DNA from 4 places in the Sporosarcina sp. SAFN-015 genome. Region 2 is predicted to be linked to each of the others. Evidence: riboswitches for the same ligand, from Rfam matches in the RefSeq annotation. Region 2 holds a riboswitch; each other region holds the start of a gene.
What was found. Region 2 has a riboswitch for S-adenosylmethionine ahead of ACR65H_RS17915 (5-methyltetrahydropteroyltriglutamate--homocysteine S-methyltransferase). Riboswitches for the same ligand answer to the same signal wherever they lie in the genome.
Positions count from the first base shown of each region.

Region 1 (7,968 bases), on a different contig from region 2:
TGTCAGCTGTTAATGTTTAAGGTTTAAAAAATAGGGTAATAAGGTAGTTGAGGATTTTGTCTGACCTCTTCTTCCTCTTCGTGGGTTCTGTTCGAAAGGGCGGTTCGTAACAGTTGAGGCAAACGGCTGTTATTTTCGCATAGGTGCAGTCTGCCCTTTTGAACAAACTCCTTACACCCTTTTCCAATAATAAATTGCCGGAAAAGCTCATAAGTCGTTGTAAAAGCCCATAAACCGCTAGAAATGTCCATAAAACACTGTAAAAGTCCATAACCCGAAGTAGACACGTATAAAGGCTACGAACGGCTCATAATTCGTCGTAATCGCTCATTAACGTATAAAGGCAGCCCCCGATATCCAGGAGGCTGCCTTTTTTTATTCAATCGTAGCGTTTTTCAGTTCCTTAACAGGCAGGAAGAGCTCGCCTGTTTCGTAATACGTGATGGCGAGGTGGTCGCCTTCTTGGATGTAGATTGCTAACGGAACAGCTTCGGTGGAAACGATGAAGTTCCGGCCGTCGTCTGCAAGGATCGAAATGAGTGTAGCGTCGCCGGCGCGTTCCTTATACACTCGGACGACGTTGACAGACGCTTTTCCTTCCTCGGCGTTCGAGCTGCCGTCGACCGTGCTTCCCCCGCGTTGCAGTGCCGTCTTATATAGCCTCAACGCTTCATTCGGTGAATTGGCGTACACGGAGATTTCTGGGTTTGCTGCCGAAACGATGAAGTAATTTTGCAGGAAGCCGTTTGAGTCAAGAACCGGCGTCAACCAGCTCGCCTCTCCGTAAAAGTTATAGAGCACCGGCATTTCTCCGGTCCATTTCTTCTCGATGAATTTCTTTTCAATAATTTGAAGCGTACCTTGCGAGTCCATATACGACTCTTCCAGATTGCCAGTATAGTAAGTCGCTTCGCCTGTGCGGCCATCCGTCAATGCATAGCCAAGCATCGAGTCGACGCCTTCTTTCGGGCTTGTGAAATCAGTGAAATAATACATATGGCCATTTTCATCGAACACCGGACTGACATTCGACTCCGTCCCTTCGTCTGAAGGCAGCTTCACATCCTTCTTCCCGACGATTGAATTCCAGAATCCGTGAACGTATTTTCCGAAGTAGCTGTTTTGCAAGCTGACCGCTTCGGGTGAAACCGCCCCATCGATAAATTCAGGGACGTTCGAAAGCGGATATCGGCTCACTTCACCCGTACCCGGATCTACCATGACGACCCCTTGGACGTCAAAACCGTTTCTCGCTGTAATGAATTCCCCATAGGAACGTATATAATGCGGCTTTCCATCATCATCAATTTCAAGCTGCACATCGCCGTAAAAGATGAGATCCGGCGCCGCCATCCGCATATGGCGCTCCACTTGTTTATGGAAGTACGATGAAGGCGTATAGGCCATTTCCGTTTTCACGAACTTCGGATTGTCCGCCGAATCGGTCGCGCTCATCGTGAAGTAGCCAGGTGTCGTCTTCCCGTTCATCCATTTGAAGAATCCCGAAAATTCAACTGGCGCGATATAGACAAATTTCCCATCCACTTTTTGAATCTGCAAGTTGCCGAGCTCATAATAACTCGTATTCGGCACTTGGCCGAATGCCTTCTTCATTTTATTCCGAGCAAATTTTGGCGGTACACTTGCAGGCGTCTTCGTTTCGTCAAACGCTTTGATTTCCACTTGTTGATCCATTTCAACCGCTTTATATTTTTGATTTGCATTAAATAGCGGCGCACTAAGGATGAACGCACTTCCCGCTAACGCAGCCAATAACAGGACAATTTTGGCGCTTCGTTCCTTCCCGGTTGCAAGCACGACTCCCGCTACAGCTACGACAAGGAATAAAGCCCATAGCGACGTCCAATTCCTGTCCAGATTCGTGACGTAATAAAGGGCGAATGTGAGAACTGCCATGAGCCCTACTGTCGCAGACAATGCACCAATTCGATTAAAGGCTGGTTTCCCCTCTTTAGAAACCGACGTGAACGGCACGATGATCATCGCGGAAACGATACCGACGACAATTGAAAATAGCAGTAAATTTATCATATGAACACTCTTTTCTATTAAAAATTTATCTCCTCTAACTATACGGATGAAGCAGCAAAACGATTCATCTTTTTGACCAAGTTTTTGAATCCTACCACCCCGAACTTCCGTACAAGACAAGAGAGAAAGGAGTTGAGCTATTATGCAGACGAATGTTTTTAGCGCCGATAAGCTGCCAGGTAAAATGTCAGCAGCTAAAAAAGTTTATTATTATCTTGCCCTTATCGGCTTCGGAGCGTTTGGCATCGCTCTATTATACTTGACCGTAGATACATTTTTGGACGGAGAGTGGCTACTGGCAGCCCTGCTCGGCGGCATTTCCCTATTCATCGGTTGGATATGCATCCAACTTCTAAAGCTACCTCGGCAAAAAGGGCCAACAACGTTCACAAAGGTGGAGGAACAAGATGGCTACACACTTTACTTCGCCAACGAGTGGACCGGTGAAACGAATTCCGTCACTTTCCGTTACGACCAAATAACCGATCTGCTAATCGGCCTCTGGACGAATCCCGGGTTCAAAGGAAAGAAAAACGATTATATCGGTGCCCGTCTTCTTTATCGATATCGGGAGGATAATGGGGATATGAAATATTTCGAGACGGTCATCATCAGTGAGCCGACGCTGGAAGAATGGGTTAAAACGATTGAGGAACATCAACTTCCTGCACGAATAACGAACAGAAATATCTCTGCAGTTAAAGAAGCCCAGTTTGATGACATGCTCGAAACGATTGAAGCAATACCTTTTGACGGTTCAATTTCGGTAAAGGAGTATTTCATGGAACAAGAAGACTTTTCTTTATGGCAGCCGCCATCAATGAAAAAGGGCGATCCTTCAAGTTGAGACTCATCAACTTGAAGGATCGCCCTTTGTTATCTTTATTCAACTTGTTACCGGCTGTTTCGTTAATGGCTCCAAATCGACTTCGAATCCAAGATCCATTAGCATTTGCCGGTCCCGATCGCTTTCTTGTCCGGCAGTCGTCAAATAATCACCGATAAAGATCGAATTTGCCGGATAAAGACCGAATGGCTGAAGCGACCGCAGATTCACTTCCCGACCACCCGAAATTCGGATTTCCTTCGTCGGATTGATGAAGCGGAAGAGGCATAGCACTTTTAAGCAATAGCGTGGTGTCAGCTCATTCATCCCTTCGAGCGGCGTCCCATCCACCGCATGCAAAAAGTTAACAGGAATCGAATCGGCATCCATCGCATGCAGACTACGTGCCATTGCAACTACATCCTTTTTCGTCTCCCGCATACCGATGATAACGCCTGAGCACGGCGAAATTCCAGCTTCCTTCGCTAGTTCGACCGTATTCACGCGATCATTGTATGTGTGGGATGTCGTAATGCTATCATGATGTGCGGCAGACGTATTGATATTGTGGTTGTAGCGATCGACACCTGCTTCTTTCAGACGTTTTGCTTGTTCAGGCTTCAAAATGCCGAGACAAGCACAGACAGTCATGTCTCTATGCTTCGCTTTAATTTCCTTAACGGAATCAATGACGATTTCAAGTTCCCGATTGACCGGTCCCCGACCGCTTGCAACGATACAATACGTTCCTGCCTTTACAGACGCCGCACGTTCAGCCCCCGCCACGATTTCCTCCTGTTTCATCATTGCATATTTCTCAATCGGGGCTTTTGAGACGATCGACTGCGCGCAATACCCACAGTTTTCCGGACAAAGACCAGATTTTGTGTTGATGATCATGTTTAACTTCACTCTATTTCCATAATAATGCTTCCTAATTTTATAGGCCGCATGCAACAACGGAAGCAGATCATCATCCGGGCAATCCAAAATGGAAAGCGCTTCTTCATCTGATAAAGCTCCTCCATTGAGGATGCGATCTGCAAGCTCCTCATAATTCATCAATGCGCACGCCTCACTTTCAGAACTTTATACATCCGATGGCCGAAGATTCCTGCAAGAACGGAAAGGAAAATATCCTTCGGCAACGGCGGTATCATCCAGGCCCATGCAACCTTATAACTGAATGCATCAGGGGCTGCTGCCCATAGCTTATAAGCTGCATACATCCAATTTGTTCCGAACAAATAATTCACACTCATTGCGACTAAAGCTGCAACGATATAGCTTCTCAAACCCCCATATTTTTCAACAATCTTACCCGCGATATACGCGACAATAATAAAGGAAACGATAAAACCGAATGTAGGTAAGAGAATAGCACCGAATCCTCCTTGGAATTTCGAGAAGACCGGCGCCCCCGCCAATCCGACGATCATATAAACTGTCATCGCTGTTGCGCCAAGTCGGCTTCCTAGGAGAAGCCCCGCCAGCACTGCGAAAAACGTTTGCAATGTGATAGGCACACCGCCGATCACAAGAAACGGTACAAACGATGTAATATTTGCCCCAATCATCATTAATGCCGCAAACATCCCACAGTAGACGAGACTGAGAGCGCTCATCCCACTTTTCGTTTTCACTGAAGCTGTTGTCATAATCCACCTCGTAATTTGAGTTATCTTCAATAGAATATAAGTTAACTCAATTTGTGTCAACCTGAATTTTATTAAAGTTAACCTAAATGCAGCGCACAAAAAAACCGACAGCTTAAGTCGCTATCGATTTCTGTATTAATGCTTCTTGTCTTCATTTTTCGGAAATAAAAAATGGGCAATTAACCCGCTTAAGAGAGCTGCACCTACTGTAATCCATACTCGAGTCATCCCTGGCACTTCTTGATGATCCTTATGGAGCATCCACCACGAAACACCGGCGACAAGGAGTGCAATCGGAACGGAAAATTTGAAGATCCTCAACGAATTCACCTTCTACTTTTTGTTCATACGCCTATTCTATCATAATTCACCTATTGACGTGGCGGACAATTAACGATATGATGTTTTAAATTATTCAAACAACTGCATAACAAATTCTTATCAAGAGAAGCTGAGGGACTGGCCCGTCGAAGCTTCAGCAACCAGCCGTTTCGGTCAGGTGCTAATTCCAGCAGGTCCATTTCGGCCTGATAGATGAGAAGGAGCGAGATTTCGCATATGTAAAGCCTTCTTTTTATTCGAAGGCTTTTTTATTTTTCATTGCTGTCGAAATTTATTGTATAGGAAGTTGCAGACTTGAAGAGAGGATGATTTCTGATGAGATTGCTTGATCGGTTGAAAGATAATGTACTAGTGGCGGATGGCGCAATGGGAACGCTGCTTTATTCATATGGCATTGACTTTAGTTATGAGGAATTGAACATTGAAAAGCCGGAAATCATCGAGAAGATCCACCGTGAATATATCGACGCGGGGGCGGATGTGATTCAGACGAATACATATGGCGCCAATTCCCTTAAGCTCGCCCGCTATGGTTTAGAGCATAGGGTGAAGGAATTCAATGAGGCGGCGATTCAAATCGCAAAGCATGCAGCAGCGCCTGGCAATCAATATGTGCTCGGGACAATCGGAGGACTGCGTGGCATCCGGAAAAGCGACGCCTCTATCGCCGAAGTGCTGACGATGATGCGCGAACAGGCAGATGCATTGCTATCCGGCGATCCCGACGGACTATTATTGGAAACATATTATGATTTTGAAGAGCTATCGGCCGTCGTTACTGAATTGCGGAAGCTGACGGATATCCCACTCATTGCACAAGTAGCGATGGATGAGCCTGGCATATTGCAAAATGGCATGAATCTGAATGATGCCCTTCACCAGTTGGAATCAATAGGCGCTGATATTGTCGGTGTTAATTGCCGGCTAGGCCCGTACCACACAATCCAAGCTTTTGAAAAAGTGTCAATTCCAGAGCGAGCATTCTTATCAGCAGCCCCGAACGCAAGCTTGCTCGACGTCGAGGATGGCCGTATCGTCTATGCGTCCGAAGCAGACTATTTCGGCCGTGCAGCAACGTTCCTTCGTGAAGAGGGAGTACGCCTCATCGGCGGATGCTGCGGAACGACGCCAAAACATATTGCAGCTGCCAAAAAGCAATTGGCGGGATTGCCGCCGGTAACGGAAAAAACCGTCACTCCACAAAAGCCGATTGTCATCCGGGAAGCGGAACCTGCAAAACACGAACCTCTTCACATAAAAGCGAAGACAGAGCGGACGGTCATCGTAGAGCTCGACACGCCTCGCCATTTGGAAACCGAGCAGTACTTTGAAGGAGCGAATAAATTATATGCAGCTGGTGTAGATGCCGTCACAATGGCGGACAATTCCCTCGCCTCCCCTCGCATTAGCAACATGGCGATGGGCTCAATTTTAAAGCATGAGCATCACGTACGGCCGCTTGTCCACCTGACGTGCCGCGACCATAATTTAATCGGTTTGCAATCTCATTTAATGGGGCTTGATGCGCTAGGAATCCATGATATCCTTGCTGTTACCGGCGACCCGACGAAGGTTGGCGACTTCCCAGGCGCTACGAGCGTCTATGATGTATCAAGCATGGAGCTGTTGCAGCTCATTAAACAATTGAACGAAGGCATTTCCTTCACAGGCAAACCGCTGCGCAAAAAAGCAAAATTCTCGGTCGCTGCCGCATTTAATCCGAATGTTCGCGTCCTCGATCGCGCTGTACAACGTCTTGAGAAGAAAATCGCGTCCGGGGCCGATTATTTCATTACCCAGCCCGTCTATACGAAAGAGAAGATCATCGACATATACGAAGCGACGAAGCATTTAGATACACCGATTTTCATCGGCATCATGCCTCTCACGAATATTCGAAATGCGGAATTCCTGCACCATGAAGTTCCTGGCATTAAACTATCCGAAGAGGTGCTCGAAAGGATGGCCGCTTGCGGGGATGACCGTGAAAAAGCGACTCAGGAAGGCGTCAACATTTCAAAGGAACTGATCGACACTGCCGCCGAGCTATTCAACGGCATCTACATTATTACGCCATTCCTTCGCTATGACATGTCGTTAGAACTGATCAATCATATAAAACAGCTTGATGCGGAGAAGGAGAGGAATATCGTCCATGCCTAAACATCCTATTGAACAACAACTGAAAAATAGAATTCTCATCATAGACGGAGCGATGGGCACGATGCTGCAAGCGGAAGATCTATCCGCGGACGATTTCGGTGGCGAAGAATATGAAGGTTGCAATGAATATTTGAACATCCTCCGCCCTGATATTCTCGATAAAATCCATCGTGCCTATTTAGAGGCGGGTGCCGATATCATTTGCACAAACACATTCGGGGGTACTCCCCTCGTACTGGACGAATTCAGTCTCGGTCACCGCGCTTCTGAAATTAACAAAAAGGCTGTGGAAATCGCGAAACAGTGCGCAGCCGATTACTCGACAACTGAGCAGCCGCGTTTCGTCGCCGGTGCAATTGGCCCGACTACGAAGACTCTCTCCGTTACCGGGGGGATTACATTCGATAAGCTTTCCGAGGACTTCTACGTTCAAGCGAAAGCACTGATTGAAGGCGGCGCTGATATTTTATTGATGGAAACGAGCCAAGATATGCTCAACGTCAAAGCCGGAACAATCGGAATCAAGCGGGCATTCGACGAAACAGGCATTGAACTGCCTGTCATGATCTCCGGGACGATTGAACCTATGGGTACAACGCTAGCCGGTCAAAGCATCGAAGCGTTTTATATTTCCATCGAGCATATTAAGCCGCTTTCAGTAGGGTTGAACTGTGCGACAGGCCCGGAATTCATGACAGACCATCTGCGCTCGCTCTCTGATCTTGCAACGAGCTTTGTCACTTGTTATCCGAACGCCGGGCTGCCGGATGAAGAAGGCCATTACCATGAATCGCCTGAATCGTTATCACAAAAACTAAAAGGTTTTGCAGATAAAGGATGGCTGAACATGGTTGGCGGATGTTGCGGAACTACGCCTGATCATATTCGTGCGATCCGCGAAGCTGTGGACGGACTCGCTCCACGACA
Region 1 covers NZ_JBPFDR010000002.1:268,279-276,246, reverse strand. Annotated here, with positions in the region: gene ACR65H_RS04355 (hypothetical protein) at 376-2,052, opposite strand; gene ACR65H_RS04350 (hypothetical protein) at 2,195-2,899, shown strand; gene bioB (biotin synthase BioB) at 2,939-3,940, opposite strand; gene ACR65H_RS04340 (biotin transporter BioY) at 3,940-4,536, opposite strand; gene ACR65H_RS04335 (histidine kinase) at 4,672-4,857, opposite strand; SAM riboswitch class I at 4,972-5,077, shown strand; gene ACR65H_RS04330 (bifunctional homocysteine S-methyltransferase/methylenetetrahydrofolate reductase) at 5,194-7,041, shown strand; gene metH (methionine synthase) at 7,034-7,968, shown strand, end outside.
Region 1: it holds a riboswitch for S-adenosylmethionine, as region 2 does, so the genes downstream of both, ACR65H_RS04330 (bifunctional homocysteine S-methyltransferase/methylenetetrahydrofolate reductase) here and ACR65H_RS17915 (5-methyltetrahydropteroyltriglutamate--homocysteine S-methyltransferase) in region 2, are expected to answer to the same signal.

Region 2 (7,968 bases):
TGGAAATCATGTTGAGAATCAATCAACCGACCTTAATTATTGCACCCACCCTTGCGATCAAACAGCAATGGAAAGAACGCTTCACTGAATTATTCTTGGGAGGGAAGCAGCCTGAATGGCTATCGATGGATATTGCGCAACCGAATTTCATTACGGTGACGACCTATCAGGCGCTGCATGGCGCCTATCAAGAAACCGATAATTCCGAGGATATTGAAGAGGAAACCGGAGATGATCAGGAACTTGAATCAAATCAGGAAGCTGTGAAATCGGATAAAGCCGGCATCCGACGGAGTCTTGCTGAGTTCGGCTTCGGCACACTTATTTTGGATGAAGCGCATCATTTACGCACGGCTTGGTGGAAGTCGATGATGACTCTCCGGAATTCTCTACAAGATATCCATGTAGTGGCCTTGACGGCTACACCGCCATTCGACGTGTCCGCTCTGGAATGGGAGCGGTATGTGGAACTATGCGGGCCAATCGATCTTGAGATAAGTGTCCCTGAACTGGTAAAGGAGAGAGAGCTCTGTCCGCACCAGGATTATGTCCACTTCTCGTCTCCTGAAGGGGAAGAGCTGAAAATGATTCTTCACTTTCGAGAAGAGGCGGATCAATTCGTCCAGGAACTTTTTGCCGATGGATATCTACAGCAACTGCTTGAAAACCATCCGTGGATGAAAGATTCCAGAGAATACATAAAAGAAATACTTGATCAGCCCGCCTATTTTTCAAGCATGTTAATTTTCCTTAAGCAGGTGGGCAGTGAACACTGCAAAGAAGCAATGTCTATTTTGGGAATGCCCGAGCACACACTGCCACCGTTTACATACGAATGGCTTGAAGAACTGTTAACGGGAATTTTGTTTTCTGATGAAAGGGTGACGGATACAGACAATTTGCGGAAGCGGATTAAATTCCAGCTATCGCAAATAGGAGCAATCGAGCGAAGAAGCGTCAAGCTGCTTTCCACGGCAAAAATGAATCGAAAGCTTACTCATAGTATCTCCAAACTAGCGGGCATTTGTGAGATTGTGAAATGGGAGAAACAGCTACTGCAAGAGAAACTGCGAATGGTCATCTTGACCGATTACATCCATCTTGAGGATTTGCCCGCTAGTTCAGTTGATGAATTGCCACTTCGACGCATTGGCGTTGTGCCCATCTTTGAGAAAATCCGGCGGGAGGCTGGCCTTCATGTGAAAGCAGGAATTCTGACAGGTTCACTTGTCATTCTGCCGAAAAGCGAACAAAGGCTTGCACAGGAAGTTTCAAAACGCCAGGGAATTGAGATTGAGTGGAAAGCGTTAGCGCATGATGCTTCGTATATCCGTGCCGATTTGACAGCCGGAAATCGGCAAAAGATGGTTGCCGTCCTGACAGAGGTGTTTACATCAGGTGACCTTCAAGTCTTAATCGGAACAGCGGCCTTGCTCGGGGAGGGATGGGATGCGCCGTGTATCAACTCACTGATCATCGCTTCCTATGTCGGCTCGTTCATGCAATCAAATCAGATGCGTGGAAGAGCCATCCGGGTGGATAGGAATAATCCCAGCAAGACCTCATCCATCTGGCATCTCGTATGTGTGGATCGTGACGTGGCAGACCCGGGGCATGATTATGCATTACTGACCCGCCGTTTCCGATCACTTGTTGGGGTGAGTGAGAAAGAGGACCTGATTGAGACAGGGCTGTCGAGGCTGAATCTTGAAGAATCACCCTATACGCCACGAATAATCAAGATGCTGAACGAACGGACTTACGAGAGAGCATCGGAACGAGATCGTTTATTTGAAAGATGGCAGCGCGCCATTGACAAGGGACGGAAAATGGAGGAGGAACTTAGTACTGAAAGACGTTCGTTGCCCCGGCCTTTTTATTTGCCTCATTCATTGAAAGCCTTGTCCTACATAGCCGGTTTCACACTTGTAGGGGAGATGTTTGATGCGGTTCGATTTTTTATGAATTTTCGGGACGTTCCGGTTGGGGGCGGGTTATGGCTAGGGTTGATTGTAGGGATGGCATTCGGTCTTCCATCTGTTCTCAAGGTTGTGAGATTATACATGAAGCATCCTTCTGTCGAATCCAGCATGGCGGAAATCGGAAAGGCGATCTACTTGTCACTCCATCATGCCAAAGCCGTGCACACGCCTTACACGGAAGGTATGATCCATGTGACCGAGGACCGAATGGGTGCCTATACATGCTGGCTTACGGAAGGGACGACACATGAGAAGAACGTGTTTATGGGCGCCTTGCAAGAGTTCATTGCACCGATTGAGAATCCTAGATATCTCATCATCCGCCGTACAGGCAGCTTGCTGAAACGAAAAGACGTCCATGCCATTCCTTATGAAATTGCTAGGAAAAAAGAATATGCCCAATTTCTCCATGCAGAATGTGAAAAGCGCATAGGGGATTGCGAACTTATTTATACACGAACGATCGAGGGAAGAAAAAACCTGCTGCGGGCGCGAATGAATGCCTTGTCCGCAGCATTTGTAAAAAAAGCGGACCGGATCAGCGGATGGCGATAAGAAATATATAAAACTAAAAAATATCTAAATATACTTGACATTCAATCCACTCACATATAAAGTGGTGAATAACTTAATAAGCGACTTTCTTATCCAGAGAGGTGAAGGGACTGGCCCTATGAAGCCTCAGCAACAGACTTGTAAAGAACTGTGCTAATTCCAGTAGCGAAAAGCTTGGAGATAAGAAGAGTGGACGCCGACTATTGCTGAACTCTTCTTATATATGAGAAGGGTTTTTTCCTTATTAAGAAAAAATAAGAAATGGGGAATTTAGCAATGACAAAAACAGTTACGAAAGCAGCACCATTTAGGGCGGATCACGTAGGGAGTTTATTAAGACCGGAAAACCTGCATGAAGCAAGAAGATTATTTGCAGAGAGAGAAATTACAGCTGAGCAGCTTCGCAACGTAGAAACAGCGGAAATAACTAGAATCGTTGATAAACAGATTGAAGCTGGGTTAGAACTTGTGACGGACGGAGAGTTCAGGCGTCGTTTTTGGCATACGGATTTCCTTGAGCATTTAAACGGAATTGAAGGATATGTACCGGAACAAGGCTATATTTTTAGCGGCGATGAAGAAACGGAGCGCTATAATATTCGTAACATCGGTAAAATTTCATTTAATCCTGACCATCCGCATATTAAAGATTTCATAGAGTTTAATGGAATTGTTAACGGACGTGCAGTTGCCAAACAAACAATTCCAAGTCCAAATCAATTGTTTAATATCGGAATAAGAGATGAAAATATATACCCGGATATTGAAGACTATGCAAAAGATATTATCCAGACATATCGTGATGCAATAAAAGCTTTCTATGAGGCAGGCGTCCGCTATTTACAATTGGATGATGTGTATATTGCCGGCCTTTCTTCACCGGATATTCCATTTAATGACGGCAAATATTCAAGAGAATATTTAATTGACTTAGCGCTTCGTGTGGTCAATGGAGTGTTGGATGGGAAACCTGAAGACCTGTTTGTGACAACTCATTTATGCCGAGGAAATTACCGATCCAACTGGGCTTTTGAAGGCAGTTACGATATAATTGCTGAAAGATTTTTGGCAAAAGAAAAAGTGGGTGGATTCTTCTTGGAATATGACGATTATCGCTCAGGCGGCTTTGAGCCACTTCAATATATTAACAATGGCGGGGCAAAGGTCGTTTTGGGTGTAATTACATCTAAGAGTGGGGAACTTGAAGATAAAGAGTTGGTTAAATCGCGGATTGAAGAAGCGACGAAATTTGTACCACTTGAACAAATTTGCTTAAGCCCACAATGCGGATTCGCTTCAACGCATCATGGAAATAAGTTGACAGAGGAAGAGCAGTGGGAGAAGTTGAAGTTTATTGTAGAATTGTCAAAAGAGATTTGGGGTTAATGAAAGGACACTAGATAGATAAGCGGAGGACCGTTTGAGGAACACTCTTACGGCACCTCCGCTTTTTTACTGGTCTCGGCGACTTCTATATCATACATTAGCTTGAATATACTTATACGTCAGATTGATTCTAAGAGGGAGGATTAAATGAAGAAAATTATTATTGTCCTCTTGGTCGTAGCTGCTATTATGGCGGTTTTTGTCTTAACTGACAGTACACCCGAAACGGACAATGCACTATACGTCTCCGTAAAAGGAAATGATCAAAATGATGGGACAAAGTCAAAGCCGTTTCGAACACTTGAAAAGGCAGCATTAGAAGCTGAAGCCGGAACGACTGTTTATATCCGAAAAGGAACATACCATGAAAAACTTATCGTTCAACATAGTGGAATAAAATTAAAACCAGTTATTTTTAGAGCCTACAAAAAAGAAGAAGTTGTTCTAAGTGGAACGAATGCAAAGGGTGGTCAAGCAGGCATCTCCTCCTTAGTTACGATAAACGATAAAAACTATGTGACGATTCATGGATTAACGTTACAGGATATAAAAACTGATGTAGCAGATGAAACGGTAGTAGGGATTTATGTAACTGGCTCTAGCAGTCATATTACATTAGAGAATAACCATGTGCGCAGAATAGAAACCCATGCGGAAGAAGGAAATGCCCATGGAATCGCTATATATGGAACAGGGCCAATGAAAGATATAAAAGTAATTAATAATACCGTGGAAAATTTGAAACTCGGTTCAAGTGAAGCTCTTGTGCTTAATGGAAATATTGACGGCTTCAAGGTGGAAAGTAATCTAGTTCGTCGTAGTGATAATATCGGGATTGATCTAATCGGCCATGAGGGTATATCCAATGATGAAAAGGCTGACTTTGTAAGAAATGGTGTAGTGAAAAATAATACAGTTTACGAAATATCTTCATACGGTAATCCAGCTTATGGAGAGGATTACTCCGCTGGGGGGATTTACATAGATGGTGGAAAAAATATAACCTTAGAAGAGAATATTATTTATAAATGTGATATCGGAATTGAAGCGGCTTCTGAACACGCCGGTAAATATGCTGAGCAAGTTATCATTATTAACAATATCATTTATGACAATTTTTATACTGGAATTTCAATTGGCGGGTATGATGAAAAGCGTGGAGGCACTATAAATTCCACAATTTCTCAAAATGTCATTTACCGAAATGATACAAAGGGGTTAAATGGGGGTCAATTATTATTGCAGCACGATACAAAAAATAATGTAATTGAAAAAAACATTTTGACGGCAGGGCCTTCTCGTTTATTTATCGCCAACTATTTTTCTACAAATCATAAAAACAAACTAAAGAAGAATGTATTTCATAAGGAGAAAGGAAAAACTGGCTTTTGGGTTTGGAAAGAGGAAGAGTACACTGCTTTCCCAGAGTTTATTTCTGCTTCAAATAGTGATACACAATCGATTTACGCAGATCCGAAGTTTAAACATGAAGACAAATATGATTTCAGACTGAAAAAAGGTTCACCCGCAAAGAAAAATATGAAATAATGTTCATAATAATTTGCAAAGAAATTTAGTTGCTAGTATGAATAAGAGCGACAGAAGAAAAACCCCGTTCCGGATTTGGAACGGGGATGGCTATGCGGATTGATGGAATAGACCTCAATCGCTCTCTCTTGCTTTCTGTGCATCTCGAATGTTTTTCTGAACGGTGATAGCTGCAAAAATACTTAGAACAAAAGCCATTCCGTAAAACCCTTTTTCACTTAAAACGATACTTCCTGCATTGTACAAGCCAATGCCCATCAATAAAATGGCTATAAGTAGTGCAAGCCAGCTAATGCCATAATAAATATTCGTCACTGGAATACCTTCATCTTTATCTCTTACTGCTTTTTGCAAAGAGACAGAAGAATAAAGACCAAATATTAATATCGCGAAATAATATCCTTTTTCATTCAGCTCCATTGCTGCGTTAAATAGTCCAATTAAATAAGCGGATACTCCGATTAATAGTGCTGCCCAGGAGGCCCCTTTGAATGCCGCGGTCGGTTCCCCAGCCTTCCTTTCTACTTTCATTTTCGGCTCGTTTTGTTTATCCCTATCAAATAAATCTTCAATATCGCTCTTCATTGAAAATTCACCATCCTTTTAGATTATCATATCCAAAGAGGTTTACGTCGGCAACATATTTTTCCAAGTCCTGTCTAAGAAGAAGTCGATTGAATCCAATATGTTTGCAATAATGGCGGGGATTAAAGCGGATTTGAAACCTTTCGCAGGACGGCTCGTAAAGACAGTGTCAGGGTTTATAGAACATGGATAAAATCGAAAGGGGGTAAACGTCATTCCAACAAATTCCACACGATTTTTAACCGGTCTTGGTTGTCTAACTCCTATAGTTGCGATTGGGTTCCTTATCTATTCTATTTTTAATGGCTTTGCCTTTATGGGCATTGTTCTTTCAATTATTGTATTTTTCATTGGAATTATGGTTTTAGGACACTCGCAAATTGTGGAGGGACGTCAAAAGGAAAAACAGAAGGAAGTTTTGCTTTCTCTGAATAAAGATCTAGCAGACTTTGATAAGATGCCATCCCTAACGTCCACTGATTTGTTGTCAAGAGTCGCGGTCGACTATGACAAACAGCGCCTATACATATGGTTTGCGGAAGATAAAGAGGGGGAGGTTTTGCAGAAACCTTATCTAGGTATGCCCTATCGGCTGCTGAATTTTGCGATAAAGGATCTTGATGGCGTTGCGATAGTGGAAGATGGGTTCATCCATTCATCATATGGAACGGTGGATGATATTGCCAAAGGGACAATGGGTGCCATCTCTACGGATCCGAATAAGAAGCCTGTTGACAAAGTAACGTCGCTAGCTCTCCTTCTTAAAATGAATCATGCAAAGCATTCTTTTTTTCAAGTCAATTTCTACAATCAACCATATCTTCCTTTAGCTAAGAGTTCGCCAGAATTTGAGGCGTTTCAGAGAGAAGCCCGAAAATGGTTTGCCAAGCTGGAGATGCTTATGGGAGACCAGCCGGAGCGGATACCGGAACCTTTACAGCCGCTTCAAGATAAGCAAACTTTCATTCAGACAGTTAAAGCTCCTATTCAAACGATTGAAACTCCACAAAAGCCGGAATCTAGCGAATCAATTGAGAGTAAAGTTGAGAAGGAACAGCTTACGACAAAACCACTTGTTCAGGAAGAGGCTGAACTCTCGTATTTTGATCGCCTTGTGGCAGAGAACAAAAGACAGTTGAGCGAGCGTCGAAATAAGGAAAAATGATTTCCCTCATTAATAAACAAAATACAAAAGCCGGCATGATACAAGTTGAGACTAAAACTTGTATCATGCCGGCGCATTGCGTAAATATCAACAGTAGATACTAGGGCAGAAATACTTCTGAAAAGGAAACCGTGCTTTAGTTAAGTTGAGATGAAAGAACCTTGCGGAACGGTTTGCAACAATGGGGTAGGATTACCGACGCTGTACAATTGCAAATCATGCATCGCCCGTGTACACGCGGTATAAAAAATTCTGCGAAGGTTCTCTTCTCCATAAACATGCATGGATGCATTGTAGATGATAACTGCGTCAAATTCGATGCCTTTTGCCAAATACGCCGGCACGACGACAACTCCTTGCTCATACTCCATGGAACCTTTTCGCAGCAGTTTTATGTCTTCGATTGTAGTTAGTGCTTCATATGCACGACGGCTCTCCTCCGCTGATTTGCATATAATTGCGATGGTGTTGTAGCCGATGCTTTGGAAATGCACGACTTTTTCGTTGATGTGGCGGTGCAGTTCTGCATGATCGATCACCTGCTGCAGTTTAGGCAGCTCGCCTTCACGATCAAATGGGATGATCTGCTCACCGTTCGGCATTAATTTTCTTGTGAATTCGATGATCGGCTTTGTTGAGCGATAGCTTCTTGTCATATTGATAACTTCTGTCTCATCAGGGCCAAATAGATTCGTTAGCACGTGGAAATCGACTGTTTCGCTCGCGTGGGCGAAAATCGCTTGATTG
Region 2 covers NZ_JBPFDR010000015.1:16,151-24,118, forward strand. Annotated here, with positions in the region: gene ACR65H_RS17910 (DEAD/DEAH box helicase family protein) at 1-2,537, shown strand, start outside; SAM riboswitch class I at 2,624-2,724, shown strand; gene ACR65H_RS17915 (5-methyltetrahydropteroyltriglutamate--homocysteine S-methyltransferase) at 2,814-3,923, shown strand; gene ACR65H_RS17920 (right-handed parallel beta-helix repeat-containing protein) at 4,071-5,471, shown strand; gene yiaA (inner membrane protein YiaA) at 5,586-6,056, opposite strand; gene ACR65H_RS17930 (hypothetical protein) at 6,439-7,221, shown strand; gene helD (RNA polymerase recycling motor HelD) at 7,362-7,968, opposite strand, start outside.

Region 3 (7,968 bases), on a different contig from region 2:
CTTACTCCGCGTCGAAAAAAATGCGGGACATGGACTTGGGAAGCCGACAGTTAAAATTATCGAGGAACAGACGGATGTCTACTCGTTCTTATTCAAGACGTTAAACGTAAAAATATAAGAAGAGAGGCTGTCTCAAAATCGAGACAGCCTCATTTTTTCTGTTCCCAATTTCGAAGTGCAGGAAACGGATCAAAGGCCCATTCAACCCGGCCGTTGTATTTGTATACTCCATAATGGAGATGGGGAGGAAATTTACCAGATGTACCTTCTTTTCCATATCCTGTGCTGCCTATGAATCCGAGAAGCGTTCCAGGTTCTACAATATCGCCTTCCTTAATGCCTTTATCAAAATACGCCAAATGGGCAAAGTAATGATATGTGTTATGGTTGTCACGAATGCCTACGCGCCATCCACCATATTCATTCCACCCTAATACTTCAATGACGCCATAGGAAGTTGCGACGACGGGAACACCATAGCCTGCAAAAATATCCGTTCCTTCATGAATACGACGTCCTCCCCATCCGCGGCTTGAGCCCCAAGTGCTGCGGTATGTGTAGTGGTGTCCTTTTGGAATCGGGAATACATGTTTATCCAGTTCGACAGTTTCAAAATGCTTATACAACTTGGCTATTGTCACAATCTGATTGACGGTCGCTTCCCGCTTATAATAGTGCCATAATGCCGCTTTGAATTCATTTTCATCTGGTCCGTACATGGCTAAATGTGAAGCCATTGTTTGCAGCACATCCATAGGGTCAGACAAGTCAGCCATCCCATCTCCGTTGCCATCCGTCCCTTTACCGCCAAAAAGCGTGATCGTCGTAGCAGAAGCGTCCGTATAGTCAGGATTCAATGCGCCAAACCAATGATCAACAGAGTACTGAATGGAAATCGGTCCCTCCACCTTCGTTAGATCGTTGCGAACTTGTTGGATGTTTCGTTCAAATTGATCGATCGCTGCAAGGTGGTACCACGGAACGAGTTCACTTGCGAATTGCAAATAAAATCCCATCCGTTCTTCCATAATCTCCTTATCGCTGCGTTCGTCGGAAGCAGAGGAAATGGTAGGCGTCATACAAAGACAGATCATTATAAATACAGATGCAATTATATAAATACGCAATGGGAAACCTCCTTTGTTGAATGATTAGAATTCCCCGATCGTTCGATTTCATGACTTTTTTGTTTCTGCTAAAAATCGTCATTATATGGCTGAATATACGTTGGATGATATACTTTAAGAGAGATGAAAATAGAAGGAGAGAGTATGAATGGAAAAACTTCAATCGGTTGAACAGTTTGAGCAATTGAAAAATGAGGAGCGGACGATGTTCATGTTTTCGGCGGATTGGTGCCCTGATTGTAGGGTGATCGAGCCGTTCTTGCCTAGTATTGAGGCGGATTATCCGGAATATACTTTCATTTATGTTGACCGTGATGATTTTATTGATGTTTGTCAGCAGTTGGATGTTTTTGGGATTCCGAGCTTTATCGCTTTCCATAATGGGGAAGAGGTTGGGCGTTTTGTAAGTAAGGATCGGAAGACGAAGGAAGAGATTGAGGAGTTCATTAACGGTTTGGATGCATGAAAAAAGAGATATCGCTAATCCTTAGATGGATGGCGATGTCTCTTTTTTATGATGTCTCTTTTTGCCCTTCGCCTTTTTCCATTTCAATCCTATCCCCAATTTACTTTTATTTAGAGAAAAAATTAGCCATTTTTTCTGGGTAGTCGGTGAAGATGGATTGGACTCCGGCTTGTTTTAGTATTGTTGCGTATGATTCGTCGTTCACTGTGAAAGTTCTGACGGGCATGCCGCTTTTTATAACTTCAGTGATGGAAGGGCGGATTGCGGCAGGGAATAGGATGTGAAGCGCATCCGCAGGTATTTTGTGTAAATAGTCCAACGGGTGGACGAGTACTTCCATGAATAATGCTGCTGTCTCGATTTGAGGATTGATTCGCTTGACGAGCTGGATGGCAGTGTGGTCAAAAGATGAAATGATAACGCGGGATTCCAGTTGCCTTTCCTCAATTAATTCAAGCACTTTTTGAACCATTCCTTCATAAGGAAAAATATCCGATTTCAACTCGATATTTAGTTTATGATCTGTCGAATCGAATATATCGAGAACTTCCTTCAATGTTGGGATTGTTTCACCGTGGAATTCGGGTGCAAACCAGCTGCCGAAGTCATATGATTTCAATTCTGCCAAGGACATATCTTTCACATAGCTTGTTCCATTTGAAGTACGGTCAATTGTTTCATCATGGATGACGACGAGTTCACCATCCGCTGCCATATGTACATCGAATTCAACGCCAAAAACAGGGAGACGTGCAGCTTCCTTGAATGCGGCAATCGTATTTTCCGGATAGTTTCCGGATGCGCCTCTATGTGCAATAATCTTCATTTAGCTTCCTCCGTTTTCATAGATCGGATCATTTTTCCCGCAGCAAAAGGGCCACGGTACTTTACCGTTGCCCTCTCATTTGGAACTAGTCAATCCCAAGTTTTATTTGCTTCGATTTCTTTTTTCAATATTTCCGCTCCTTTAGGACTTATATACATGCCATTTGAAAGTTTTGTATTTTCGGGGGTGATTTCTCCGGTTACGATGCATGCCGCATCCACCACATATTTTCGAAGAATGATCATATCATCGTCAACAAAGATTTCCATTGGTGCTCCTTTTTCGAGCTTCAATGTATTTCTTAATTCTTTTGGAATCACGATTCGGCCAAGATGGTCGACTTTCCTGACAATACCTAAACTTCGCATAGTATCCTCCCTGACTTATGTTTTTTTTTTACTATTGTCTACAATTATACCAGTTAATTAGAAAAATACAAAAAAATGAATATACTTTCATTTAGTCTCCTATTCTCTCTATTCCTTTTATCTATGCTTTAAAACGTTTCTGAACAACGTTTTTTCTGATAGAATAGTTAAGTCTTTTAAGAAAGGAGAACAATTATGTCATTATTTCATAGGAAGTCGGTAGTTTTCGACTATGTTCAAATCATTATCGGAGCGACATTGGTCGGTCTTTCATTCAATATATTTTTATTGCCATCGCGCATAGCGGCGGGCGGCATTTCTGGTGTCAGTACGATCCTCTATGAATTATTCGGCTATAATCCTGCGTACGTTCAATGGCTTATTAATATTCCACTTATCGTGTTGGGACTATTGCTTGCAGGGAAGGAATTCAGTACAAAGACAATCGTAGGTACTTTTTTTGTTCCATTCGTCATCTATTTGACGCATGGTCTCCATTTACACGTTGATAACCCGCTTCTTAGTTCCATCTATGGGGGCATAATGCTCGGGATTGGACTTGGGATTGTGTATAGAGGGAATGGTTCCACAGGCGGCACAGCTTTGATAGCCCAACTCCTAAAAAAGTATACCGGTATTTCAAGCGGCTTTTCCCAATTGATCGTGGATGGAATTGTCGTTGTCACTTCAGCTTTTGTTTTCAATTTTGAACTTGCTTTATACGCCCTTATGTCGATTTACGTAACGAGCAAGGTAATAGACTTCGTACAGTTGCAAACTTCACCGATAAAACTTGTTCTCATCATTACGGAAAATGAAGAGAAAATCCAGTCGGTCATTCAAAATGAAATTGACCGGGGGTTGACGAAAGTGAAATCGACGGGAGGATATTCGAATAACGAGAAGACAATGATCTTCTGCGTCGTGGAACAGTCAGAAGCTGTCTATTTAAAAAAATTGCTTCAAACCGCTGAACCGTCATCATTTGTCATTTTCCTTAACGCTTCAGAAATATTAGGACTTGGTTTTTCAAAAGCGAAAATTCATCGATGATAAAAAATCAGTATACAATTCAAATAATGATGATATAATAGTTTCAATTGAATATTTCTTATCAAGAGAAGCTGAGGGATTTGGCCCGATGAAGCTTCAGCAACCTCTGCGTCTGCAGGAAGGTGCTACCTCCAACAAGATGTTACATCTTGAGAGATAAGAACGGAGAAGTTTTAAACGAATCCTCGTTCCTATCTAATGGAACGGGGTTTTTTAACGTCTAGGCTTCGGGCGCAATGCGCTTTTGAATAATAAGGGGGAGACGAAATGCCAATCAATATACCTGAACAATTGCCGGCACGTGAGCTGTTGAAAGAAGAGAGGATCTTCGTAATGGATGAAGGGCGGGCGACGACACAGGATATCCGTCCGTTAAATATTCTTATCTTGAACTTAATGCCGGAAAAAGAAAAAACAGAGCTTCAGTTGCTTCGACTGCTAGGCAATACGCCGCTGCAAGTGAATGTTACGTTTTTGAATACCGCTACGTATGAATCAAAAAATGTGAGCAAAAATCATTTGGATTCTTTTTATACGACATTCGAGCACGTCAAAAACAGACGTTATGACGGGCTAATTATTACAGGCGCGCCGATTGAGCATTTACCGTTCGAGGATGTCGTCTACTGGGATGAATTGAAACAGATTATGGATTGGTCCAAAACCAATGTCACTTCGACACTACATATTTGCTGGGGCGCTCAAGCTGCCCTTTATCACCATTATGGCATCAATAAATTTGAACTGCCGAAAAAACTATCGGGCATATATAGTCATCAACTGACCGATCCGACTGTTGAATTGACACGTGGCTTCAACGATGTTTTCACTGCTCCACATTCGCGGTATACGTCAGTGTCAATCGAGGAGATCGAGCAAGAGCAGGATCTTCAACTATTGGCGGTTTCAGAAGAAGCTGGCGCATTCATCATCCTATCAAAGGATTCCAGACAGATTATGATTACGGGTCATTTAGAATATGATGCATGCACACTTGGCGAAGAGTATGCGCGAGATTTGAAAAAAGGGATCGATATTGAAATCCCTGAAAACTATTTCCCGAATGACGACCCCAAAAAACAACCGTTAAATACATGGCGTTCCCATACACATCTTCTTTTCTCGAACTGGTTGAATTATTATGTGTACCAAGCGACACCGTTCGAATGGGAATAAAAATAAAATAGACTAACGCGAAGCACGAGTTTTGAATTTCGTGCTTCGTTTTTGTGTTTTATACATTTTTCGTCCGTATATTGTCCAAGTACTTTCACACACTAATTGTAGTGGAGGTGTGTACGATGATTTCGGAAGCTCTTGAAAGCATGCATTTTTGGGAAATGGTATCTCGAACTACATTTGCTTTTATAACACTTATGATTCTTGCCAGATTGATGGGGAAAAAACAGATTTCACAGCTTACATTTTTTCATTACGTCACTGGAATTACAATCGGCTCAATTGCGGCTGATATAGCTGCGCAATCGGAAACCCCTTTTCTGAATGGTGCGGTTGGTTTGATTTGGTGGGCATTGTTGACTGTTTTCGTGAACTATTTAACAATGAAATCGAAAAAAGCAAGGAAGCTTTTCGATGATTCACCAACTATCGTAATACACAGAGGAAAAATAAGTGAACAGGGGATGAAGAAAGCTCGCCTCACATTGAATGATCTTAATATGATGCTCCGCGAGCAAAGTATATTTACGGTCACGGACGTGAACTATGCTATTCTCGAAACGAATGGGCAATTAAGTGTCATGAAAAAAGCAAGCCAGGAAGCAGCTACCCGCAAAGATGTAAAAGCACCTGGCCAAGAGCCAAAGTATATACCAACAGAAATCATTTCAGACGGGAATTTGATCAAAGAAAATTTGACCGAGCTGAACTTAACAGAAGAATGGGTATATGAGCAACTAAAGAAAAATGGGATTGGTAAAGTGGAACAAGTATATTACGCTGAAATCACTGGCGACGGAAGCCTCCATATCGACATGCGTACAGAAGATAAAAAGTAAGTTACGATGCTAAAAAGGGGGCCGAATTTTACCGCCCCCAAATATTTAAGTAGACATTACGACAACTAATGCTACTTTTATGTTATAATGACTGACAGTCATTCATTCATTTAGTGGAGAGGTGGACGGCAATTGGATAAAAAAGAAAGAATTATAAAAGCGGCTATAGAAGTCTTTCGTAAGCAAGGCATCGAGAAGACAAAGATATCCGATATTGTGAAAGTGGCAGGAATTGCGCAAGGAACATTCTATTTATATTTTCCTTCAAAACTGTCGCTCATGCCAGCAATCGCTGAAGTCATGGTCGCAAAAACATTGGAGATTGTAATCGACAGAGTGTCGGATGATGCGCCATTTCCAAAACGGATGGAGCAGCTCGTCGATGCGATTTTTGAAGTCAATGAAGAATACCATGAAATACAAGCACTCATTTACTCAGGATTGGCATCAACAGAACATCTGAAAAATTGGGAGACGGTATACGCCCCATTTTATCAATGGGTGAGTGATGGACTCCAGCAAGCGATTGACGACGGTATAATACGTAATTCAGTTAATCCAGACAGGACGGCTAGACTTGTCATCGGCCTCGTCGAATCAGCTGCTGAACAAATTTATCTATACGATACAGACAAAGAACACGAAGCGATTATCCAAAAGAATGAAGTGAAAAACTTTTTGAAGCATGCCCTTGCCATCGACTAAATGGTTATCGGATAGTTTAGTTCAAAAAAATCATTATTATTAGGCAACTCGTCATCACGTAAAATGAATGACAGTCAGTCATTAAATAGGGAGTTATTAATATGAACAAATCATGGATTTATGTAGCACTAACAAGTTTTTTCGAATTGGTTTGGATATTTGGTTTTAACATTGCCACTGAATGGTGGCATTGGGTTCCGATCATTGTTTTCATTGTTTTCGATTTTCATTTCTTGGCGAAAGCTTGTGAAAACCTTCCAACAGGTACCGTCTATGCAATATTTGCTGCAATCGGTACAGTCGGGACTGCTTTGATGGATGTTTTCCTATTCGGCGAAACGCTTGGTGTAGGCAAACTATTTTTCATTGCCATTTTAGTTATAGGGGTTATTGGGTTAAAGCTTGCTGATGATGCGGAAGAGAAGAAAGGAATTGTGAAGTGATGGGTTGGTTATTTGTAAGTATTGCAGCGATAAGCGAGTTTGTAGGCGTTGTCGGGTTGAATAAATATAGTGAACAGAAGTCATTTGCAAATGCGCTGCTTTTCGGCGGTGGATTCGGAGCGGCGTTCGCGTTTCTTTATATGTCCTTCAATTATTTGCAAGTAAGCACTGCGTACGCAGTGTGGATTGGTATAGGAACGGCTGGTGCCGTACTCATCAATATGCTGTTTTTCGGTGAATCGAAAAGCAAGGGGCGCATCGCCAGTCTGCTTCTCATAATTATCGGTGTTATTGGATTGAAAGCTTTATCGTGAAGCTATGAATACATGAATGGGGAAGCAACTTGAAATAATAGTTGCTTCCTTTTTTAATATGCCAAATAAACTAGTAAGTTATATGGCAATATAATACAATAAGTTAAAGTAGATAGTATTTTTTATTTTCAAAAAAGTTACGGTGGTCAGTACAAAGGGGAGTGCTAATGAATAGATCAATAGGAAACCGATATTTATGTTTGATGTTATTTTTACTATTTGCACTATCTGCATGTGCTTCAAGTCCGGATTTCGAGTTATATCAAGGGCGATCACTGAAAATCGCGGTAGTTGGAGAAGTACCTAAAGTGAAAGAGGAGCATGTGGAATTTGTAGAGATACCAATTAATGAAATGAATAGTGAAGAACTAAATGCTTATGATGCAGTTTTTATTAGGGAAAACAATCTTTTAGAGGCTTCTGAGAGTCAATATACAGATATTTACTTACAATCATCAATTCCATTTTTCTTTATCGGAGCGTCTAATCCAATACCTTTTACTGTAAAGGACGTGGAGTACGACGAGACATGGGAGTGGACTGCCGGTACTGGATATGCTGTTGGTGTACTTGTATCGCAAGAAGAGGATACAGAAAGGCATTGGCGTTATGGTTTGTACAATGATGAAAAGACTGAAGAACATCTTA
Region 3 covers NZ_JBPFDR010000004.1:32,920-40,887, reverse strand. Annotated here, with positions in the region: gene ACR65H_RS08360 (prolyl oligopeptidase family serine peptidase) at 1-118, shown strand, start outside; gene ACR65H_RS08355 (M23 family metallopeptidase) at 150-1,079, opposite strand; gene ACR65H_RS08350 (thioredoxin family protein) at 1,276-1,593, shown strand; gene ACR65H_RS08345 (glycerophosphodiester phosphodiesterase) at 1,700-2,419, opposite strand; gene ACR65H_RS08340 (AbrB/MazE/SpoVT family DNA-binding domain-containing protein) at 2,509-2,787, opposite strand; gene ACR65H_RS08335 (YitT family protein) at 2,983-3,840, shown strand; SAM riboswitch class I at 3,896-4,003, shown strand; gene metA (homoserine O-acetyltransferase MetA) at 4,108-5,016, shown strand; gene ACR65H_RS08325 (YetF domain-containing protein) at 5,142-5,858, shown strand; gene ACR65H_RS08320 (TetR/AcrR family transcriptional regulator) at 5,991-6,563, shown strand; gene ACR65H_RS08315 (DMT family transporter) at 6,665-7,006, shown strand; gene ACR65H_RS08310 (DMT family transporter) at 7,006-7,320, shown strand; gene ACR65H_RS08305 (hypothetical protein) at 7,488-7,968, shown strand, end outside.
Region 3: it holds a riboswitch for S-adenosylmethionine, as region 2 does, so the genes downstream of both, metA (homoserine O-acetyltransferase MetA) here and ACR65H_RS17915 (5-methyltetrahydropteroyltriglutamate--homocysteine S-methyltransferase) in region 2, are expected to answer to the same signal.

Region 4 (7,968 bases), on a different contig from region 2:
AAGAAGCACTTGCCAACCCTATTGTTGGGAATCAATATTTTTTTGGAATTTCCTATTGACAATGAATAAATGGTAATGGTATCCTGGAGAAGTAAGTTATTCTAAATTATGAAAAGGAGGTACGGAAACATGAAAAACGCAATGCTAATCCAATCTAATTTCATACTTGATCCGTGCCTGACTAAACTCTCCTTCTAATTATAGACTGAGGAATGGCATGGTATGCCGTTCTTTTATATGAGCACACGCTTATGCAAAAGGCGTGTGCTTTTTTGTGTCTTCTTTTGAAGGAAAATTCGGTGTTTTCACGCTTTGCGTGTAGCATAAATACAAAACGAAAAGGAGTGTTTCTGATGATGAAAGTAGGACAGCGGCAGAAAGTATTGAAGGTGGAGTCTCTGAAAAGTGGATAGCGATGCACCACGCAAGTGAATTGATTCAAATAAAAAATAAAGGAGGAAAAGCAAAAATGATTTATCAAGGCGCAAAACATGAACGTTATGAACAAATAAAAAACAAAAAATTGATGGAGTGGGAATCTCCAAAATGGATAGATAGTAATGGCGACACGACAGGTGGACGCCGATTGTAATCTCGTTTAAGGTCCCTCTCCAATTAGGAGAATAATGATATGTATACAATTGATAGAGAAGTAATTCAACGACAAATGGCAGAAATGCGACTGGAAGTCGAGCAGTATCGACTTGGCCAAAAAGCAATCAAACGAAAAAGAAAAGAGCGGAAAAACATTCCGTTCTGGGCGATTTTCTTCAGTTACTGAAACTAATCAAAAGAGCGTTCCCTCATACAAAAGAGAGAACGCTCTTTTCGTCTGAGCATATTCTTTTAAAAAATATCTTGAATGTGAGACAATCACTAGCGTCAAGTAACGATTGCACTAGCTTCAAATAGGACACATGCATTGTCGTATTGTGGCTATGCTAGTGGTAAAATAGCAACTATAAAGGAGTCCAACATCATGGCAATTAAAGTAAAAGCAATCATAGGTAGTAATAGCCCGACTTCATACAACCTGAAACTGGTTGAGTATCTCCGCAAGAAATATGCGGACAAGCTAGAGATCACGCCTGTTTTCATTAATAATGTTGATATGTTTTCCGTTGAACGAGAAAACAATCAGCCTGAAGACGTAAAGGATTTCCTGGACAATGTAAGGGATTCAGACGCTGTCCTTTTTGCGGTACCTGAATACAACTTTTCGATTCCGGGTGTATTGAAAAATGCGGTTGACTGGCTTTCAAGAAGCAACTTCGCAATCAAAGACAAGCCTGCTTTCATTATCGGCTCATCGATGGGCGTGTTAGGAAGTGTACGTGCTCAAATCCACTTACGTGAAATCTTGTCGAACCCAATGCTCTCTCCTGCACTATTGCCGAACAATGAAGTGTATATCGGATCTGTACACGAGAAAATGGACGAGAATGGTCAATTGACAGACCAAGCGACAATTGACTTTTTAGATAATGTTGTCAACAATTTCATCGCATTTTATTCAAAAACAAAAGCGTTAGCTGAAGCAAAATAATATGAAAAGAAAGGCCGTCTCGTACTAAGAGGCGGCCTTTTCTTTTGCTCCCCTGGTCAAGGAAGGATAGCGAATGATCTGACGGGGAAGCCGGATGCTTTTTCTGGTTTTGCGACGATGTTGAAAATGATGGCTCCTGTAGCAGGCAGCTTATCTAAATTGGTCATCAATTCAATCTGATATGTGTCTTGGTCAAGGACATAATATTCGCCCTCCAATTTTCCTTTCTTGCGGAAGTCCGCAGCAGAGTCGGTATCGTATGTTTCGTGGCCGACCGCTTTTACGCTGCGCTCTTCGAAAAGGAATTTCAATGCGTCCAATCCCCAGCCGGGAATTCGGTTGTTGCCATCTTCGTCCTTATTGTTAAACGCCTTGTGATCAGGCCAACGTTTACTCCAATCTGTGCGCAATGCTACGAATGTGCCTTCACCGATTTTTCCGTGAACCGCTTCAAAGTCTAAGATGTCCTGGATTCCAAATGTGAAATCATTGTCAGCTTCGGCTTCCTTCGATTTATCGATGACGACTAGCGGCAGGACCAGCTCATGCAACTCCAACTGGTCCAAATACCGTGTGTCGCGGACGAAGTGAATAGGGGCGTCGATATGAGTTCCATACTGCCCTGGGAATGAAAACTTTTGTGCAAAGAAGCCATCATCATGGGTGAAAAGCGTTTCGAATTTGGCGTCGTCAAACATGAAGAAGTGGGGTGAATCCGGACCGAATGTATGGGTCAAATCCACCCACTCTTTGCTTTTCAATAATTGAAGTGCTGCTTGAATTTCATTCACTGTTTCAACTGACATTAGAATCACTCTCTTTCCCCTATTGTTATTTTTGCCCGACAGCCGTCGTTTCAGCAGCGATGGCAATGGCTTGCTTAAGATCGGCAATTAAATCCTCTGCCTCTTCCAATCCTACCGAGAAGCGCAATAGTCGTTTATCGACGCCGCGTTTTTCACGCTCTTCCTCAGGAATATCCGCATGAGTTTGCGTCGTTGGATACGTGATCAAGCTCTCGACTCCTCCGAGACTTTCGGCAAATGTGATCAAGCGTAGGTTTTGCAAGAACGGATCGACCCAATCACTCTTGCACAGCCTGAATGAAATCATCCCGCCTTTACCTGCATAGAGCACATCATCGATAAGCGGTTCGTTTTCCAAATAGGAGACAAGCTCTTTCGCATTCGCATCATGTTGTTTCATTCGTACATGCAAAGTTTTCAAACCGCGGATGACAAGCCATGAATCGAACGGAGAAAGCGTTGCGCCAATCGCATTGTGGTTGTCGCCTAAACGTTTGCACAACTCTTCTCCTTTGGCGACGACGAGTCCGGCAAGCACGTCATTATGGCCTCCAATATATTTCGTTGCACTATGGATGACGATATCCGCACCGAGCTCGATTGGACGTTGGTAATATGGCGTCAAAAACGTATTGTCGACGATGACTAGCAAGCCGTGCTTTCTTGCAAGCTCTACATATTGTTCGATATCGATTTCAAGCATGAGCGGGTTTGTCGGTGTTTCGATGAAAATCGCTTTCGTGTTTTCAGTGATTAGCTTTTCCGTTTCCTTGACGTTTTCAAAAGATGAATAAGAGGTCCGGATGTTGTACAAGTCCGAGTATTGGTCGAATAAACGGAATGTGCCCCCATATAGGTCGTCGGGAGCAATTAGCTCATCTCCGGATTTGAATAGGGACATGACGAGCTGGATCGCCGCCATGCCCGAGCTGCATGCATATCCACGGTCACCGTTTTCAAGATTGGCGATGCCTTCTTCGAGAATCGTCCGAGTCGGATTTTTTGTGCGTGTATAGTCGTAGCCGGTAGAAAGCCCCAATCCGTCATGCTTGTACGCTGTCGAAAAATGAAGTGGAGGATTGACCGCTCCAGTTCTCGGGTCGCTCTGATTTCCTAGTTGTACCAATCTCGTGTTGATGCTCTGCTTTGTCAAGTTGTCCATCTCCTTTGTCTATTAAAAAAAGAGGCCTCTCTAAATAAGAAGAGGGCCTCCAACGATAGTTGAAATCAATCTTCTTATCTTCAAGACGTTCTACGCCTTTTGGAATTAGCACCATACCAAAATCGGGCTGGTTGCTGAGACTTCATCGGGCCAATCCCTCCGTCTCTCGTGATAAGAATCAAAATATAGTATTGTTAGAAAAAAGATTTATCTAAAGTTATCATGCTTCCCAAAAGATTGCAAGAAGTTTCGGAAATGAATGTCCATTGACGTTTGCTATAATGATGGGTGGTGGATAAATGAGAAGGAGGATTTCCAATGGCGTGGCTTTATGTTTTATTGGCAGCAATCGTTGAAATCTTTTGGGTGATTGGACTTCGTTATTCCGATAATGCACTCGAATGGGCGGGAACCGTCGTTGCCATCATCATTAGTTTTTATGCAATTATTAAAGCGTGCGAGAAGCTGCCGTCTGGGACGGTGTATGCGGTGTTTACCGGTTCCGGAGCGGCGGCAATTGTTCTTATAGACTTTCTGTTTTTCCATGCGGAGTTCTCTATTACAAAGTTAATTTTTATTGCGATTATTATCATAGGTGTGATCGGGATCAAAATGACAACGGTCGAATCTGAAGAGTCGGAAGGGGGCGATTGAAATGGCATGGGTATATTTGGTCCTAGCAAGTTTCGGGGAAATCTTTGGCGTCATGGCCATCAATCTGTATTTGCAGAAAAGATCGTTGCCCCGCCTGCTGCTCATTGTCGGAACATTTTCGGTCGGATTTTGGTTTTTGTCACTCGCGATGCGCGATATTCCGATGGGAACGGCCTATGCGATTTGGACCGGACTCGGTGCGGCAGGTGCTGTGTTGATGGGCATTTTGTTTTTCAAGGAAGCGGCCGGATGGAAACGGATTTTATTCCTTTGTTTGATCATCGGAGGAGCGGTCGGGTTGAAAGTATTTGGATGAAACGCGTATGTTAATTTCAATTGAATTAAGGGTAAATAGTGTATACTGTACCTATCAGAAGAATTCGGAAGAAGGAGATTTGGCATGAGTTCGAAATACGCAGATGACAGTTTGGCATTACATACAGATCTTTATCAAATTAACATGATGGAATCGTATTGGGCGGATGGCATCCATGAACGGAAAGCGGTTTTTGAGCTATACTTTAGAAATTTACCGTTTGGAAATGGTTATGCAATCTTTGCAGGGCTTGAACGGATCCTTGATTTTTTGAAGGGATTCCATTTTAGTGAAAGCGATTTGACCTATTTAAGGGAAGAGCTTGGCTACCAGGATGATTTTCTTGATTATTTGAAAGAAATGCGTTTCACTGGCGATGTTTATTCGATGAAGGAAGGGGAACTTGTATTTGCAAACGAACCGATTCTTCGCGTGGAATCGACATTGGCGGAAGCTCAGCTGATCGAAACTGCGTTACTCAATATCGTTAATTTCCAAACACTCATCGCAACGAAGGCTAGTCGTATTAAGCAAGTCGTCAAAGATGAAGTTGTCATGGAGTTCGGGAGCAGGCGCGCCCATGAAATGGATGCAGCGGTTTGGGGAGCACGAGCAGCTGTCATCGGAGGAGTGGAGGCGACAAGCAATGTCCGTGCAGGAAAACGTTTTGGGATTCCGGTTGCTGGCACACATGCCCACTCTTTAGTACAAGCGTACCGGAGTGAATATGAAGCATTCCATTCGTACGCGAGACGTCATAAGGACTGCGTATTCCTCGTCGATACGTATAATACTTTGAAAATCGGCATCCCGACAGCAATTCAAGTCGCGAAAGAGCTCGGTGATAAGATCAATTTCGTCGGTATCCGACTCGATAGCGGGGATATCGCTTTCCTCTCGAAAGAAGCTAGGCGCATGCTCGATGCTGCTGGTTTCGAAGATGCGAAAATTGTTGTGTCGAACGATTTGGACGAGTACACGATCTTGAACTTGAAAGCGCAAGGAGCGAAAGTAGATGTTTGGGGCATCGGCACAAAGCTGATCACGGCTTATGACCAACCTGCTCTTGGGGCGGTCTATAAAATTGTCTCCATCGAGAATGATAATGGTGAAATGGAAGATACAATCAAGATTTCATCCAATGTCGAGAAAGTGACAACGCCTGGTCAGAAAAAGCTTTATCGCATTATTGATCGTGAGAATGGCAAAGCGGAAGGCGATTACATTACGATGCACGACGAAGACCCGACAGTTGAAAAAAGGATTAAAATGTTCCATCCTGTTCATACGTTCATTTCCAAATTCGTGACAAACTTCGATGCCGTAAATTTGCATACGAAAGTCGTCGAAGGCGGGAAAGTGATTTACAAAAATCCTACATTGAATGAAATGCGACAATTCGCCCACGAAAATTTGGATCTATTATGGGATGAATATAAACGGTCCTTGAATCCGGAAGAATATCCGGTCGATTTGAGCCAGAAATGTTGGGATAATAAAATGCGCAATATCCGTGAAGTGCAGGACATGGTGGATGAGTACTCAATGAGATGAGGAGGTGCGGACAATGACATTCCAAGAACAGGTCATTGCGGAACTGAAAAGCATGCCGTCAATTGATCCGAAAGAGGAAATCCGCAAATCGATTGATTTCATGAAGGAATATGCAGTGAAAAATACATTTGTGAACGGCTTCGTTCTCGGTATTTCGGGTGGGCAAGATTCCTCGCTCGTCGGAAGGCTTGCGCAGATGGCCGTTGATGAATTGAATGAAGAGAACGATACGGATCGCTATAAGTTCATCGCCGTTAGATTGCCGTACGGAAAACAATTTGATGAAGATGATGCGCAGGATGCACTTGATTTCATCAAACCTTCCTTGCTCTATACGGTCGATATTAAAGAGGCGGTCGATGCAAGCGAAAGAGCGTTGAAGAAAGCGGGAATCATCATTTCCGATTATACAAAAGGGAATGAGAAAGCTCGGGAGCGGATGAAAGTCCAGTATTCGATCGCAGCATCGCATAGCTGTGTCGTTCTCGGAACCGACCATGCGGCGGAGGCAGTGACAGGATTCTACACAAAATTCGGTGACGGCGCAGCTGACCTCATGCCAATCTATCGCTTGAATAAGAGGCAAGGCCGTCAGCTCATGAAAGAGCTCGGATCCCCGGTGCATTTATATGAAAAAGTGCCGACTGCAGACCTCGAAGACGAAAAACCAGCATTGCCTGACGAAGTTGCGCTTGGCGTCACATATGAGGAGATTGATGACTTCCTGGAAGGGAAACCGGTCTCGGACAAAGCTCTTGAAACGATCGAAAAGCATTATAAACGGTCGGAACATAAACGACATATGCCGATTACGATATTCGATGATTTTTGGAAATGAATTTCAATAGCTCGCGAAATATACAGATGAAGGAATGCACGAAGCTTTCCTTCATCTGTTTTTATGCGTATTTTTGTCATATCTTGTTTAGTAGTGTTTTCAATAGGTTGTAGCCTATTCGTTATTACGGTATTATAAAGTTACATTTTGTAAATTTTCGGACATGTTTCTGTTAAATTATGGGCACGTTATAGAGAGAAGCTGGAATGGGAGGAAAAAGAATGACTTACGCACAAGTGATCGACAAAGTTCTTTCGAATATAGATAAGGTAATGATCGGAAAGCGGGATATCGCGGAGCTGAGCGTCACCGCCTTGCTTGCAGGCGGCCATGTCTTGTTGGAAGACGTGCCGGGAGTAGGGAAGACAATGATGGTAAAGGCGCTTGCAAAATTGATCGGCGCCTCTTTTAAACGTATACAGTTCACACCGGATTTATTGCCATCTGATGTACTTGGCGTCTCGATCTACAACCCGAAGGAAATGGAATTTGAATTCAGACCGGGGCCGATTGTCGGGAACATCGTTCTAGCTGATGAAATCAACCGGACGTCTCCAAAGACGCAAGCCGCATTACTCGAGAGCATGGAGGAATCCTCCGTAACGGTGGATGGGGAAACGATCCGAATCCCGCAACCGTTTTTCGTCATGGCGACACAGAATCCGATTGAATATGAAGGGACGTATCCATTGCCGGAAGCGCAGTTGGACCGGTTCCTCTTCAAATTGAAAATGGGATATCCAAAACGAGGCGAAGAAATTGAAGTTCTTTCCAGAGCAGAAAAATCGGTGCCGATTGAGCAGTTGGAAACAGTCCTCTCGATTCACGAACTAGCGGAGCTCCAACAAGCAGTGAAAGAAGTGACTGTCGATCATACAATCAAAACGTATATCGTCGACTGTGCATCGGAAACCCGTAACAATGCCCATGTCTATCTCGGCGTGAGTCCGCGTGGATCCCTCGCGCTCATGAAATCCTGCCAAGCATATGCGCTCATTAAAGGAAGAACGTATGTAACGCCCGATGATGTGAAATATTTGGCACCATTTGTATTTGGCCATCGGATGATCCTTCGTTCAGAAGCGAAGTACG
Region 4 covers NZ_JBPFDR010000007.1:184,812-192,779, forward strand. Annotated here, with positions in the region: gene ACR65H_RS13655 (hypothetical protein) at 470-592, shown strand; gene ACR65H_RS13660 (hypothetical protein) at 632-781, shown strand; gene ACR65H_RS13665 (NADPH-dependent FMN reductase) at 980-1,546, shown strand; gene ACR65H_RS13670 (cyclase family protein) at 1,603-2,352, opposite strand; gene ACR65H_RS13675 (methionine biosynthesis PLP-dependent protein) at 2,378-3,514, opposite strand; SAM riboswitch class I at 3,586-3,692, opposite strand; gene ACR65H_RS13680 (DMT family transporter) at 3,833-4,168, shown strand; gene ACR65H_RS13685 (DMT family transporter) at 4,170-4,484, shown strand; gene ACR65H_RS13690 (nicotinate phosphoribosyltransferase) at 4,569-6,038, shown strand; gene nadE (NAD(+) synthase) at 6,052-6,876, shown strand; gene ACR65H_RS13700 (AAA family ATPase) at 7,098-7,968, shown strand, end outside.
Region 4: it holds a riboswitch for S-adenosylmethionine, as region 2 does, so the genes downstream of both, ACR65H_RS13675 (methionine biosynthesis PLP-dependent protein) here and ACR65H_RS17915 (5-methyltetrahydropteroyltriglutamate--homocysteine S-methyltransferase) in region 2, are expected to answer to the same signal.